One region of the Kitasatospora sp. NPDC034533 genome, then DNA from elsewhere that is predicted to be linked to it. Evidence: riboswitches for the same ligand, from Rfam matches in the RefSeq annotation. Region 1 holds a riboswitch; the other holds the start of a gene.
The links. A riboswitch is a leader RNA that binds a small molecule or an ion and turns the genes downstream of it on or off. The one in region 1 is predicted to bind thiamine pyrophosphate.

Region 1 (5,601 bases):
AGAGCGATCGGGCCGGGCGCGGCTATCGCGCTCGGTGCGTCGGCGGATCACCGGCCGAGCTGCGCCAGCACCTCCGCGGGCCGGTTGGTGATGATCGCGGACACCCCGAGCTCCAGGCAGAGCTCGACGTCGGCCGGCTCGTCCACCGTCCACACGTGGACCTCGTGCCCCAGCTCGCGCAGCCTGGTCACCAGCCGCGGGCGGGCCCGCACCAGCTCGATGCCCGGGCCGGCGATCCGCGCCCCGCCCGGCAGCGGCGAGCCCGCGCGCAGCCGGCCGAGCAGCGGCAGCGGTCGTTCGAACAGGAAGACCCGCCGGTACTCCGGGGCGGCGGCGGCCACCCGGTTCAGCGCGATCGAGGAGAAGCTCATGATCCGGGCGGACGGGCGGTCGCCCTCCCGGCTCGCGCCGATCCCGAACCGCTCCAACGTCCGCAGCAGCTCGGCCTCCACCCGGCCGCGGAAGCGCACCGGGTGCTTGGTCTCGATCGCCAGGTCCACCGGGCGGCCGCACTCCACCACCAGCTCCAGCAGGCGATCCAGCCGCAGCACGCCGCGCAGCTCCGGGTCTGTGCTGGGGCGGCCGGTCTTCCAGGCGCCGAAGTCGTACGCCTCCAGTTCGGCGAGGGTCATGGCCGAGACGGTGCCCCGGCCGTCGGAGACCCGGCCGATCCGGCGGTCGTGCACGCAGACCAGCACGCCGTCGGCGGTGACCCGGACGTCGCACTCCAGCGCGTCCGCGCCCTCGTCGAGCGCGCGCCGGTAGGCCGCGAGGGTGTGCTCGGGCAGGGCGTGGGAGGAACCGCGGTGGGCGATCACCTGGACGGGAGGCGCGGTGCGCGCCGCCGCCGGGGACAGGTCTGGGCTGGTCACGGGCCCAACGATAGGCGGCGGAAGTGACGCGCGGACGAAGACGGCCCCAACCTGTGGGGCCGTCTTCGTCCGCGACCCGTCCGCGTGGTTCCGGCCCGCCGGGCGTTCCCGCCGCCTCGGCGCCGGGCGTCGCGGCCGCCTCGGCGCGGGCCGCCTCAGCGCCGGGCGGTCCGCCGGCTCAGCGGGGTGAGCGCCCAGGTCACCAGGGCCGGCACCAGGAAGGCGAACAGCGAGGCGGAGGTCCACTCCCGGGGGGTGAAGTGCAGCGCCTCCTGGGCGGAGGTCCAGAAGTCCGTCCACCAGCCGGCCACGTTCGTCGGCGCGATGAACTGGTAGACCGCGAAGCCCAGCAGCCACGGCAGCAGCATCGGCCAGCGGGACGGCGCGTCCGCGGAGAGGTTCCAGCCGTGCCGTCCGGCGCCGAGGAAGTAGTCGACCGCGAGCACCGCCAGCAGCGGCACGAACACCGAGCCGATCAGGCCGAGGAAGCCGTAGTAGGTGTCGGTGAACTCGTGGATCTGAAGCGCCAGCACGGTGGTCAGGGTGCCGATCGCGCCGGAGAGCACCCGGCGGTCCACCCTCGGCAGCAGGTTCTGCACCGACATCGCGGTCGAGTACACGTTGGCGAAGGACTGGTCCGTCTCGCGCAGCACCAGCACCAGCAGGAACAGCCAGCCGGCCCAGACCCCGAGGAAGGAGTCGAAGATCCGGTTCGGGTCGCCGTCCGACTGCAACAGCGCCATCAGGCCGAGCACGTAGCACCAGACCTGGGCGAGGGTGTAGCCCGAGAAGCTGCCCCAGAAGGCCGAGCGCGGGGAGCGCGAGTGCCGGGTGTAGTCGGCGGCCAGCGGGACGAAGGAGATCGACACCGCGATCATCGCGTCGGTGGCGCCCAGGAAGCCGTGCCAGTTGCCCGCGCCCGGGTCCGGCACGCCCTGGCGGCCCAGCTGGACGGTGAAGTACACCATCGCGACCGCGACCGCCCCGGCCACGAACCGGCGCAGCACCGCGATCGAGCCCAGCGGCCAGATGGTCAGCGCGGTGGTCAGCGCGCCCGCGAGCAGGACGAACAGCCAGCGGTAGCCGCTGGTGTGCGCGACGGTCTGGGCGCCCGCCGAGATGGTCAGCAGCTCGAACACGCCCCAGCCGACGCACTGCACGATGTTCAGCACCGTCGGCAGGTACGACAGCCGGGTGCCGAACAGCCCGCGCAGGTTCGCCATCGCGGGGGCGCCGGTGCGGGCGCCGATCACCGCGGCCACGCCGAGCATCGCGGTGCCGACCGCCGTACCGACCGCGATCGCGGTCACCGCGGCGGCCAGCGACAGCTCGCTGCCGCGGGCGCCGAGCACGGTGGCGGCGGTGGAGAAGCCGATCAGGCTGACGCCCAGGTTCATCCAGAGCGCGAACTGGTCCCGGAAGCGCAGCGTGCGCGGCGGTTCGGTGTCCAGGACCAGGGGGGCCTCGACGTGCTCGGTGCGCTCGGTGCGCTCGGGGCGTTCCAGCACGGCGGTCGCGGCGGTCGCGGCGGTCGCGGCGGTCCCGGTGGTCCCGGTGGGCGCGGTGCCTGCGGGGGGCGTGGCCCCGGGGAGGTCCTTGGACGCGTTCGCGTCCGGAGAAGAGGATGGCGAAGCAGGCGGCATGGCCGATACTCCCTACGCCGGCATTACCCGGACAGGTTCCGGCGGTCAGCGCCCCCTCGAACGTCCGTCACTCCGGTGGCGTACGGTCGACATGCGCACTCTCAGCCTGGTGGGTCCAAGCTCCCGCGTGTCAGTTTTCAGCGACAGGCTAACCGGGACGGGGGCGAACGCCCAAGGCCGAGGGGTGCGCGGTCCGCATCGCGGGACGCCCGGCGGGGGAGGGAGCCCCGGCCGACGGCACCGAGGTCGGGGCCGGCTAAGGATTCTTATGAGTTCTTCAGAGGGGTCCTTACGGCAATCGAATCGACAGTGCGAAAAACTATGGTCCTTGGTTCTGTCAGCTATGGAGGTCGTCCGTGAGCACCGAGCGCGAGGTTGGGCCCACCGGGCCGCAGGGGGAGCAGCCCGCCGGCCTGGGAGCGGCTGAGGCCGGGTCCGACGGCCCCGCTCAGGGCGGGCACAAGCCGACCATGGCGTTCCGCCGGGTGCCCGAGCCGGAGGCCGGCGCGGCGGCCGACGCCGCTGCCGCCGCCGGGGCGGCGCCCGTCGACGGCGTTGCCGCGGGTGCCGCCGCGGCGGAGGGCGTTGCGGCGGAGGGCGGGCACAAGCCCACCGTCGCCTTCACCAAGGTGCCCGCACCGCAGCCGCCGGCCGCGCCCGTCGCGTCCCCCGCGCCCGCCGCCCAGGAGCCCGCCGTCGACCCGGCCACCGGGTACATCGACGCCCCGCCGCCGGTCCTGCCGCCCGCCCCGCCCGCCGCCCCGGCCCTGCCGCCGTCCGGCAACCCGTACGCCACCCCGACCCACGGCGTCCCGGCCGCCGGCGCGCACGAGGGGTACGGCGCCGCTCCGGCCGCGCCCGGCGCCCCCGCCGCGCACGCCCACCACCCGTTCGGGGCCGGTCAGCCGCTCGGCGGCTGGGGCCCCGCCCCCGACTCCGGCGGCACCGGCTACCCCGGCGGCCCGGTCGGCTACCCGGCCGAGTACGCCGGGGGCCCGGGCGGTCCGGGCCGCCCCGGCAAGAAGCGCGGCGGCCTGGTCGCCCTGCTCGCGGCCGTCGCGCTGGTCGCCGGTCTGGCCGGTGGCGCGCTCGGCGTGACCGTCGCCGACCGCGCCGACCGCAGCAGCTCCGCGAGCGACCACCGCAGCACCACCGTCCAGGCCAGCGACACCCAGAAGAGCGAGCCCACCCCCGGCTCGATCGCCGCCATCGCGCAGAAGGCGCTGCCCAGCGTCGTCACCATCAAGGCGCAGGGCAACGGCGAGTCGGGCACCGGCACCGGCTTCGTCTTCGACACCGAGGGCCACATCCTCACCAACAACCACGTGGTCGCGCCGACCCTCAACGGCGGCAAACTGACCGTCAAATTCGCCGACGGCAGCTCCTACAGCGCCTCGGTGCTGGGCCACGCCGCGGGCTACGACGTCGCCGTCGTCAAGATCGACAACCCGCCCAAGAGCAAGCTGGCCCCGCTGCCGCTGGCCGACTCCGACAAGGTCAACGTCGGCGACGCCACCGTCGCGATCGGTGCGCCGTACGGCCTGGAGTCCACCGTCACCAGTGGCATCATCAGCGCCAAGGACCGCCCGGTGGCCTCCGGCGACGAGACCGGCGCGCAGGCCTCGTACATGAACGCCCTCCAGACCGACGCCTCGATCAACCCCGGAAACTCCGGCGGTCCGCTGCTCGACTCCGGCGGCGCGGTGATCGGCATCAACTCGGCGATCCAGTCCAACGCCTCCGCCAACGGCCGGGCCGGCAGCATCGGCCTGGGCTTCGCCATCCCGATCAACCAGGCCAAGTGGGTCGCGGACACCCTGATCAAGACCGGCAAGCCGGTCTACGCCAAGCTCGACGTGCTCCGCAACGACGACTACAAGGGCGACGGCGCGCAGATCCAGACGAAGGACATCCAGGGCCAGCCGGCCGTCACCCCCGGCGGCGCGGCCGACAAGGCCGGCCTCAAGCCGGGCGACGTCATCACCAAGCTCGGCGGCGCCCCGATCGAGAACGGCCCCGCCCTGGTCAGCCGGATCTGGACGCACAAGCCCGGCGAGACCGTCGACGTCGAGTACACCCGCAACGGCCAGACCCTCACCACCAAGGTCACCCTGGCCGAGCGCGTCGGCGACCAGTGACGACCCCCGGCCCCACCGAAACGTGTGCGCCGAACCCCGCCGGACCCGTTAGGCTGACCTCCGCCTGGAGAGCTGCCCGAGCGGCCTAAGGGAACAGTCTTGAAAACTGTCGTGCGGTGACCCCGTACCGTGGGTTCGAATCCCACGCTCTCCGCCGGTAGGAGAACCACCTGCTCAGGGCGGGTGCCGACAACGTTCGGCACCCGCCCTCGGTGTTTCTCCGGCGGGGCGCGGACGGCGGGGGTTGACCCTGACACGGTGGCAGGGGGTGGAGTGGTCGCACCATGTTGAACATCGGAGACTTCGCCAAGCACGGCCGGGTGTCGGTACGGATGCTGCGCCACTACGACGCGATCGGGCTGCTGCGGCCCGCCCGGGTGGACCCGGTCAGCGGGTACCGCCTCTACGAGGCTTCCCAACTCGCCCGGCTGAACCGGGTGATCGCGCTCAAGGAGCTCGGCTTCACCCTGCAACAGGTGCGGGCCGTCCTGGACGAGCGGCCGGACGCGGCCGAGCTGCGCGGGATGCTGCGGCTGCGGCGCGCCCAGCTCGCCGAGGCGATCGCGGCCGACGAGCTGCGGCTGGCCCGGGTGGAGGCGAGGCTCCGAACGATCGAGAGCGAGGGGACCATGTCCGCACACGAGGTCGTCGTGAAGCCGGTGCCGTCCGTCCGGGTGGCCCAACTGACGGCGGTGGCCGCGAGTTACGACCCGGAGGACATCGGGCCGGTGATCGGGCCGCTGTTCACCGAGCTGTGCCGGCGGCTGGCCGAGGCCGGGATCGAGGCGACCGGGCCGTCCGTCGCCCGCTACCAGGACGCGCCGGAGGGCGACGGCGCGGTGCTGGTCCTGGCCGCCGTCCCGGTCGGCCCGTCGGTGCGGCCGGACGGGCACGGCTTCGAGGTGCTCGACCTGGCGCCGATCGAGGAGGCGGCGACCGTCGTGCACC
Region 2 (5,601 bases), on a different contig from region 1:
CGCCCGGTCCGCGCCGAGCACGCTGGGCACCGAACCGTACAGCCCCTCGGAGATCCCGTAGGTGACGCCGCCGATCGCCAGCACCAGGGCGGTCGCCGCGGCCGTCCAGATCAGCGGCTTGCGGGGGAGGCGGCGCAGCAGGCCCGGTCGGCGGGGGCGCACCGGGGCCGGCTCGTCGTACGGGCGCGGCTCGGTGAGCAGCTGGTCCATCAGCTCGGCCGGCATGTCCAGCACGCTGGTGCGCTCCGTCGGCGGGGCGTCGGCGGGCCGCGGCTGGATCACCGAGGTCGGCTCGCTGGTCGGGTAGCGAGGGCTGGGCCGGGTGGAGGCGGGCGGCTCGGCGTCCAGCTCGGCCGGGGTGAGGGTGCGGCGGACCCGCTGGAGGGCGGCGAGCAGCTCGACCGCGTCGTACGGGCGGGCGTCGGCGGACCGGGCGCAGGCGCCGGCCACGATCGCGTCCAGGGCCGGGCCGACGGCGGGGGCGACCAGCGAGGGCGCCGGGACGTCCTCGTGCAGGTGCTTGTACATGACCTGGACGGGGTTGTCGCCGGTGTGCGGGCGGTGGCCGGTGAGCATCTCGTACAGCAGGATGCCGGACGCGTAGACGTCCACCCGCTGGTCGGTGGGGGCGTCCGGGAGGATCTGCTCGGGGGCCAGGTAGGAGACGGTGCCCAGGACCGTGCCGCCGGTGGCGGTGGTGGTCGAGGTGGGGGCGCCGTCGGCGGCGCCGAGCACCCGGACCAGGCCGAAGTCGGCGACCTTCACCAGGCCGCCCTCGGTGATCAGCACGTTCTCCGGCTTGACGTCGCGGTGCACCAGCCCAGCCCGGTGGGCGGCGCCGAGCGCGGCGAGCACCGGCTCCAGGACGTCCAGCGCGGCCCGGACGGAGAGCGCGCCCCGGTCGCGCAGCAGGTCGCGCAGGGTGCGGCCGGGCACGTACTCCATGGCGAGGAAGACGCGGCCGCCGTCCGCGCCCTGGTCGAAGACGTTGACCACGTTGGGGTGGGTGAGCTTGGCGACGGCCTTGGCCTCGCGGATGAAACGGGCGGTGAAGCCCTCGTCGCCGGCCAGCGAGGGGTGCATCACCTTGAGGGCGACCACCCGGTCCAGGCGGGTGTCGGTGCCCTTGTAGACGGTGGACATCCCGCCGGTCGCGATGCGCTGCTCGACCCGGTACCGGTTGTCGAGCAGGGTGCCGATCAGGGGGTCGTGCAATGCCATGTCCACCCGGCGAGTCTAGTGGCGGAGCGGCGGGCCGGGCCCGGAGGACACCGCCTCCGGGCCCGGCTGTGCCCGGCTTGTGACACGCCGGGGCCCACGGGCGGGCCTCAGAAGGCCGGGTGCTCCCGGGTGTCCAGGTCGGCGCGGCCGGCCATCGCGGAGGACGCCTCGGCGTGGAAGCGGCGCGGGATGCGCCCGGCCCGGTGGGCGAGCCGGCCCGCCTCGGCCGCGTGCCGCATCGCCTCGGCCATCAGCACCGGGTCCTGAGCGCGGGTCACCGCGGAGGCCAGCATCACCGCGGAGCAGCCCAGCTCCATCGCCAGCGCGACGTCGGAGGCGGTGCCGGCGCCCGCGTCCAGCACCACCGGGACGCCCGCGGCCTCCACGATCAGCTGGAAGTTGTGGGGGTTGCGGATGCCCAGGCCCGAACCGATCGGCGAGCCCAGCGGCATGATGGCCGCACAGCCGACGTCCTCCAGCTTGCGCGCCAGCACCGGGTCGTCGTTGGTGTACGGCAGCACGGTGAAGCCGTCGTCGACCAGGGTCTCGGCGGCGTCCAGCAGCTCGATCGGGTCCGGCAGCAGGGTGCGCTCGTCGGCTATCACCTCCAGCTTCACCCAGTCGGTGCCGAGCGCCTCGCGGGCCAGCCGGGCGGTCAGCACGGCCTCGCCCGCGGTGAAGCAGCCGGCCGTGTTGGGCAGCACGCGGATGCCGTTGCGGGTCAGCACGTCCAGTACGGAGCCCTGGGTGGAGGCGTCGACCCGGCGCATCGCGACGGTGGTCAGCTCGGTGCCGGAGGCGAGCAGCGCGCGCTCCAGGACCTCCAGGCTGGGGGCGCCGCCGGTGCCCATGATCAGCCGGGAGGAGAAGGTCGTCCCGGCGATGGTGAGCAGGTCGTCGGCCATGGTTCAGCCTCCCTGGACGGCGGTGAGGATCTCGATCCGGTCGCCGGCGCCCAGCGCCGTCGCGGACCACGAACTGCGGGGCACCACGGCCTCGTTGAGGGCGGCGGCGACGCCGGTGGGGGCGGCGCTGACGGTGGCCACCAGCTCGGCGAGCGTGGTCGTGGCGGGCACCCGGCGGGGTTCGCCGTTGACGGTCAGGGCGATCTCGGCCGAGGCGGTCTCGGTCCGGGCGGTCTCGGTCATGCGGAGGCCTTCGTCGTGGAGCGGTCGGAGGAGAAGCGCAGCGGCGTGAACGGCCTTGCCGGCTCGGGGACTTCGCCGGTGGCGAGGTACTCGGAGACCAGGTCCGCGGTCACCGGGGTGAGCAGCACGCCGTTGCGGTAGTGGCCGGTGGCGGCGACCAGCCCGGGCAGTGAGGTCGGGCCCAGCAGCGGGGCGTTGTCCGGAGAGCCGGGGCGCAGCCCGGCCGAGGTCTCCAGCAGCGGGATCTCGGTGATCCCAGGGACCAACTCGTGGGCGTCGCGCAGGAGTTCGTACACCCCGCCGGCGGTGACGGTGGTGTCGTAGCCCTGCTCCTCGGTGGTCGCGCCGACGACCAGCTCGCCGTTCTCGCGCGGCACCAGGTACAGGTGCCGGCCGCGGACCACGGCCCGGACGTTGCGGGAGAGGAACGGCCGGTAGGCCTTCGGGACGCGCAGCCGCAGCACCTGCCCCTTCACCGGGCGGATCGCGGGCAGCACCCCCTCGGGCAGGCCGGGCAGCCGGTGGCTGTGCGGGCCGGCCGCGAGGACGACCCGGTCGGCGGTGACGGTCTCCGAGGTGCTCAGCCGGGCGCCGGCGGCTCGGCCGTCCTCGACCAGCAGCTCGACGGCCTCGGCGCGGTGGACGGTGACGCCCGCGCGCTCGCAGGCGGCGAGCAGGGCGGTGAGCAGCCGGCGGCCGTCCACCTGGTGGTCGTTCGAGACGTGCAGTCCGCCGCGCACGCCGGGGGCGAGCATCGGCTCCAGCTTGCGGGCCTCCCGGCCGGTCAGCCAGGTCGAGTCCAGACCGAGCCGCTGGTGGAAGGCGTGCAGTTCGCGCAGTTCCTCGCGGTCGTCGGAGTCCAGCGCGACGGCGAGGGTGCCGCACCGGCGGTAGCCGGTGTCCGCGCCGCCGCTCGCCTCGGTGAGCTCGACGGCGAAGGCCGCGTACCGCTCGTTGGAGGCCATCCCGAGGCGCAGCAGCGGCTCCTCGCCGTACTGGAGCTCGGTGACCGGGGCGAGCATCCCGGCCGCGACCCGGGCGGCGCCGCCACCGGGGGTGGGGTCGACCACGACCACGCGCCGTACTCCGCGCTGGGCGGCGCGCCAGGCGACGGCGAGGCCGATGATGCCCCCGCCGATCACCAGCACGTCGGCACGGGTGCCTGGGGCCATGCGTGACAAAGTTGCTCTTCTCCCTTCGCCGGTATGACCCGGATCAGGTTCGGACGGTCGCGGGCCGTGCCAGCCCGCCTCTCAGCCCGGTACGCCGGGCTCCCGTGTGGTCATCCCACCTTAACGCCGGGGAGCGGCCCGGCCGAAGGCCCGTACGAAGGGTGGACGGGCGAGACGGCCCCGGCCGGAGGCCCGCGGCCCGGGCCCCTGCCCCGCCGTCCCGCGTTCCGCCCGGGACCGCGTCGGGCCCATCGCCAGGCCCCTGGCCCGCCCCCGGCCGGAGGACTGCCCGGGCGCGGTTGCGGGCTCGTTCCCTGCCCGGGCCCCTGCCCCGCCCGGGAGCGCGCCGGGCCCGTCATCCGGCCCCGGCCGGTTGGACTGCCCCGCGCCCCGGCCCTGGTCGCGGGCTCGTTCCCTGCCCGGGCCCCTGCCCCGCCCGGGAGCGCGCCGGCCCCGTCATCCGGCCCCGGCCGGTTGGACTGCCCCGCGCCCCGGCCCTGGTTGCGGGCCCGTTCCCTGCCTGGGTCCCTGCCCTGCCCGGGAGCCGCGCCGGGCCCCGTCATCCGGCCCGGCGCCCGCCCCGCCGGAGGCCCGCCCCCGCGCCCCGGCCCTGGTCGCGGGCTCGTTCCCTGCCCGGGCCCCTGCCCCCGAGGCCGGAGGCCGGTCCCCGCGCCCCGCCGCGGACGTAGGCCGGAAGTAGGGGTGGGCAGGGGGCGCGGGCCTCTGGGGCGGCCGCGGGCCGCTGAGTACAGTGACGGGCGTGGCAGAGCTGAGCGGGACGGATCAGGTGGTCGTTGTCGGAGCCGGGCTGGCCGGGGCCCAGTGCGCCCTCAGGCTGCGCCAGGGCGGCTGGGAGGGGCGGATCACGCTGGTCGGGGAGGAGCCGCACGCGCCCTACGACCGGCCGCCGCTCTCCAAGGACGTGCTGCTCGGCAAGGCCGACTCCACCACCCTGGGCATCGACTACCAGGAGCTCGGCATCGAGCTGCTCACCGGCCGCCGCGCCACCGGACTCACCCCCGGCGTGCTGCACACCGACGGCGGCGACCTCCCGTACGGCTCGCTGGTGATCGCCACCGGCGCCGTCCCGCGCGCCCTGCCCGGCGCCGAGCGGGCGCACCTGCTGCACACCGTGGACGACGCCCTGGCACTGCGCGAGCTGCTGCGCCCCGGGCTTCGGCTGGTGCTGGTCGGCGCGGGCTGGATCGGCGCCGAGGTGTCCACCGCGGCCCGCGCGGCGGGCTGCGAGGTGACGGTGGTCGAGGCCGGCCCGGCGCCGCTGCCCGGCGCGCTGCCGACCGAACTCGGTTCGGCGATGGCCGCCTGGTACGCCGAGGCCGGGGTCGAGCTGCGCTGCGGCGTCGGCGTGGCCGCCGTCGAGCCCGGTGCGGTGCTGCTGGCGGACGGCTCGCACCTGCCCGCCGACGAGGTGGTGGTCGGCATCGGAGCCCGGCCCGCCACCGGCTGGCTGGCCGGCTCCGGGGTCGAGCTGGACGCGACCGGCGCGGTGGTCGTGGACGGGCGGCTGCGCACCTCCGTGCCCGGGGTCCTGGCGGCCGGCGACTGCGTCAGCTACCCCTCGGCCCGGGCCGGCGGCCGGCTGGCCGTCCAGCACTGGGACCACGCCCTGAAGTCCGGGGAGGCGGTGGCCGCCTCCCTCCTGGGCGCGGACGCGCCGGCCTACGACCCGGTGCCGTACTTCTGGTCGGAGCAGTTCGGGCGGATGGTCCAGTACGCCGGACGGCACGCCGAGGGCGACGAACTGCTGTGGCGCGGCGGCCCCGGGGGGGCCGCCTGGTCGGTGCTCTGGCTGCGCGACGGGGTGCCGAGCGCGCTGCTGACCGTGGACCGCCCGCGCGACCTCGCCCAGGGGCGGAAGCTGATCGAGGTCGGCACCGCGCTGGACCGGGCCCGCGCGGCCGACCCCTCCGTGGCGCTGAAGGCGGCCGTGGCGTAGGGGCGTGTGCGCGCCGGGGCGTGGAGGTGGCAGTCTGGTGCCGTGAGTGAGATCGATGCCAAGACTGACGCCCTGGTCCCCGAGTGGCTGTACCTGCCCGACA

Region 2: it holds a riboswitch for thiamine pyrophosphate, as region 1 does, so the genes downstream of both, thiO (glycine oxidase ThiO) here and ACZ55U_RS02900 (purine-cytosine permease family protein) in region 1, are expected to answer to the same signal.

What each region holds. Positions count from the first base shown of each region.
Region 1 covers NZ_JBVITE010000002.1:269,016-274,616, forward strand. Annotated here, with positions in the region: gene ACZ55U_RS02895 (glycerophosphodiester phosphodiesterase family protein) at 48-872, opposite strand; gene ACZ55U_RS02900 (purine-cytosine permease family protein) at 1,028-2,515, opposite strand; TPP riboswitch at 2,508-2,652, opposite strand; gene ACZ55U_RS02905 (S1C family serine protease) at 2,872-4,653, shown strand; tRNA gene ACZ55U_RS02910 (tRNA-Ser) at 4,720-4,807, shown strand; gene ACZ55U_RS02915 (MerR family transcriptional regulator) at 4,938-5,601, shown strand, end outside.
Region 2 covers NZ_JBVITE010000007.1:105,602-111,202, reverse strand. Annotated here, with positions in the region: gene pknB (Stk1 family PASTA domain-containing Ser/Thr kinase) at 1-1,221, opposite strand, end outside; gene ACZ55U_RS07770 (thiazole synthase) at 1,329-2,126, opposite strand; gene thiS (sulfur carrier protein ThiS) at 2,130-2,369, opposite strand; gene thiO (glycine oxidase ThiO) at 2,366-3,541, opposite strand; TPP riboswitch at 3,545-3,657, opposite strand; gene ACZ55U_RS07755 (NAD(P)/FAD-dependent oxidoreductase) at 4,293-5,498, shown strand; gene ACZ55U_RS07750 (Rv2175c family DNA-binding protein) at 5,541-5,601, shown strand, end outside.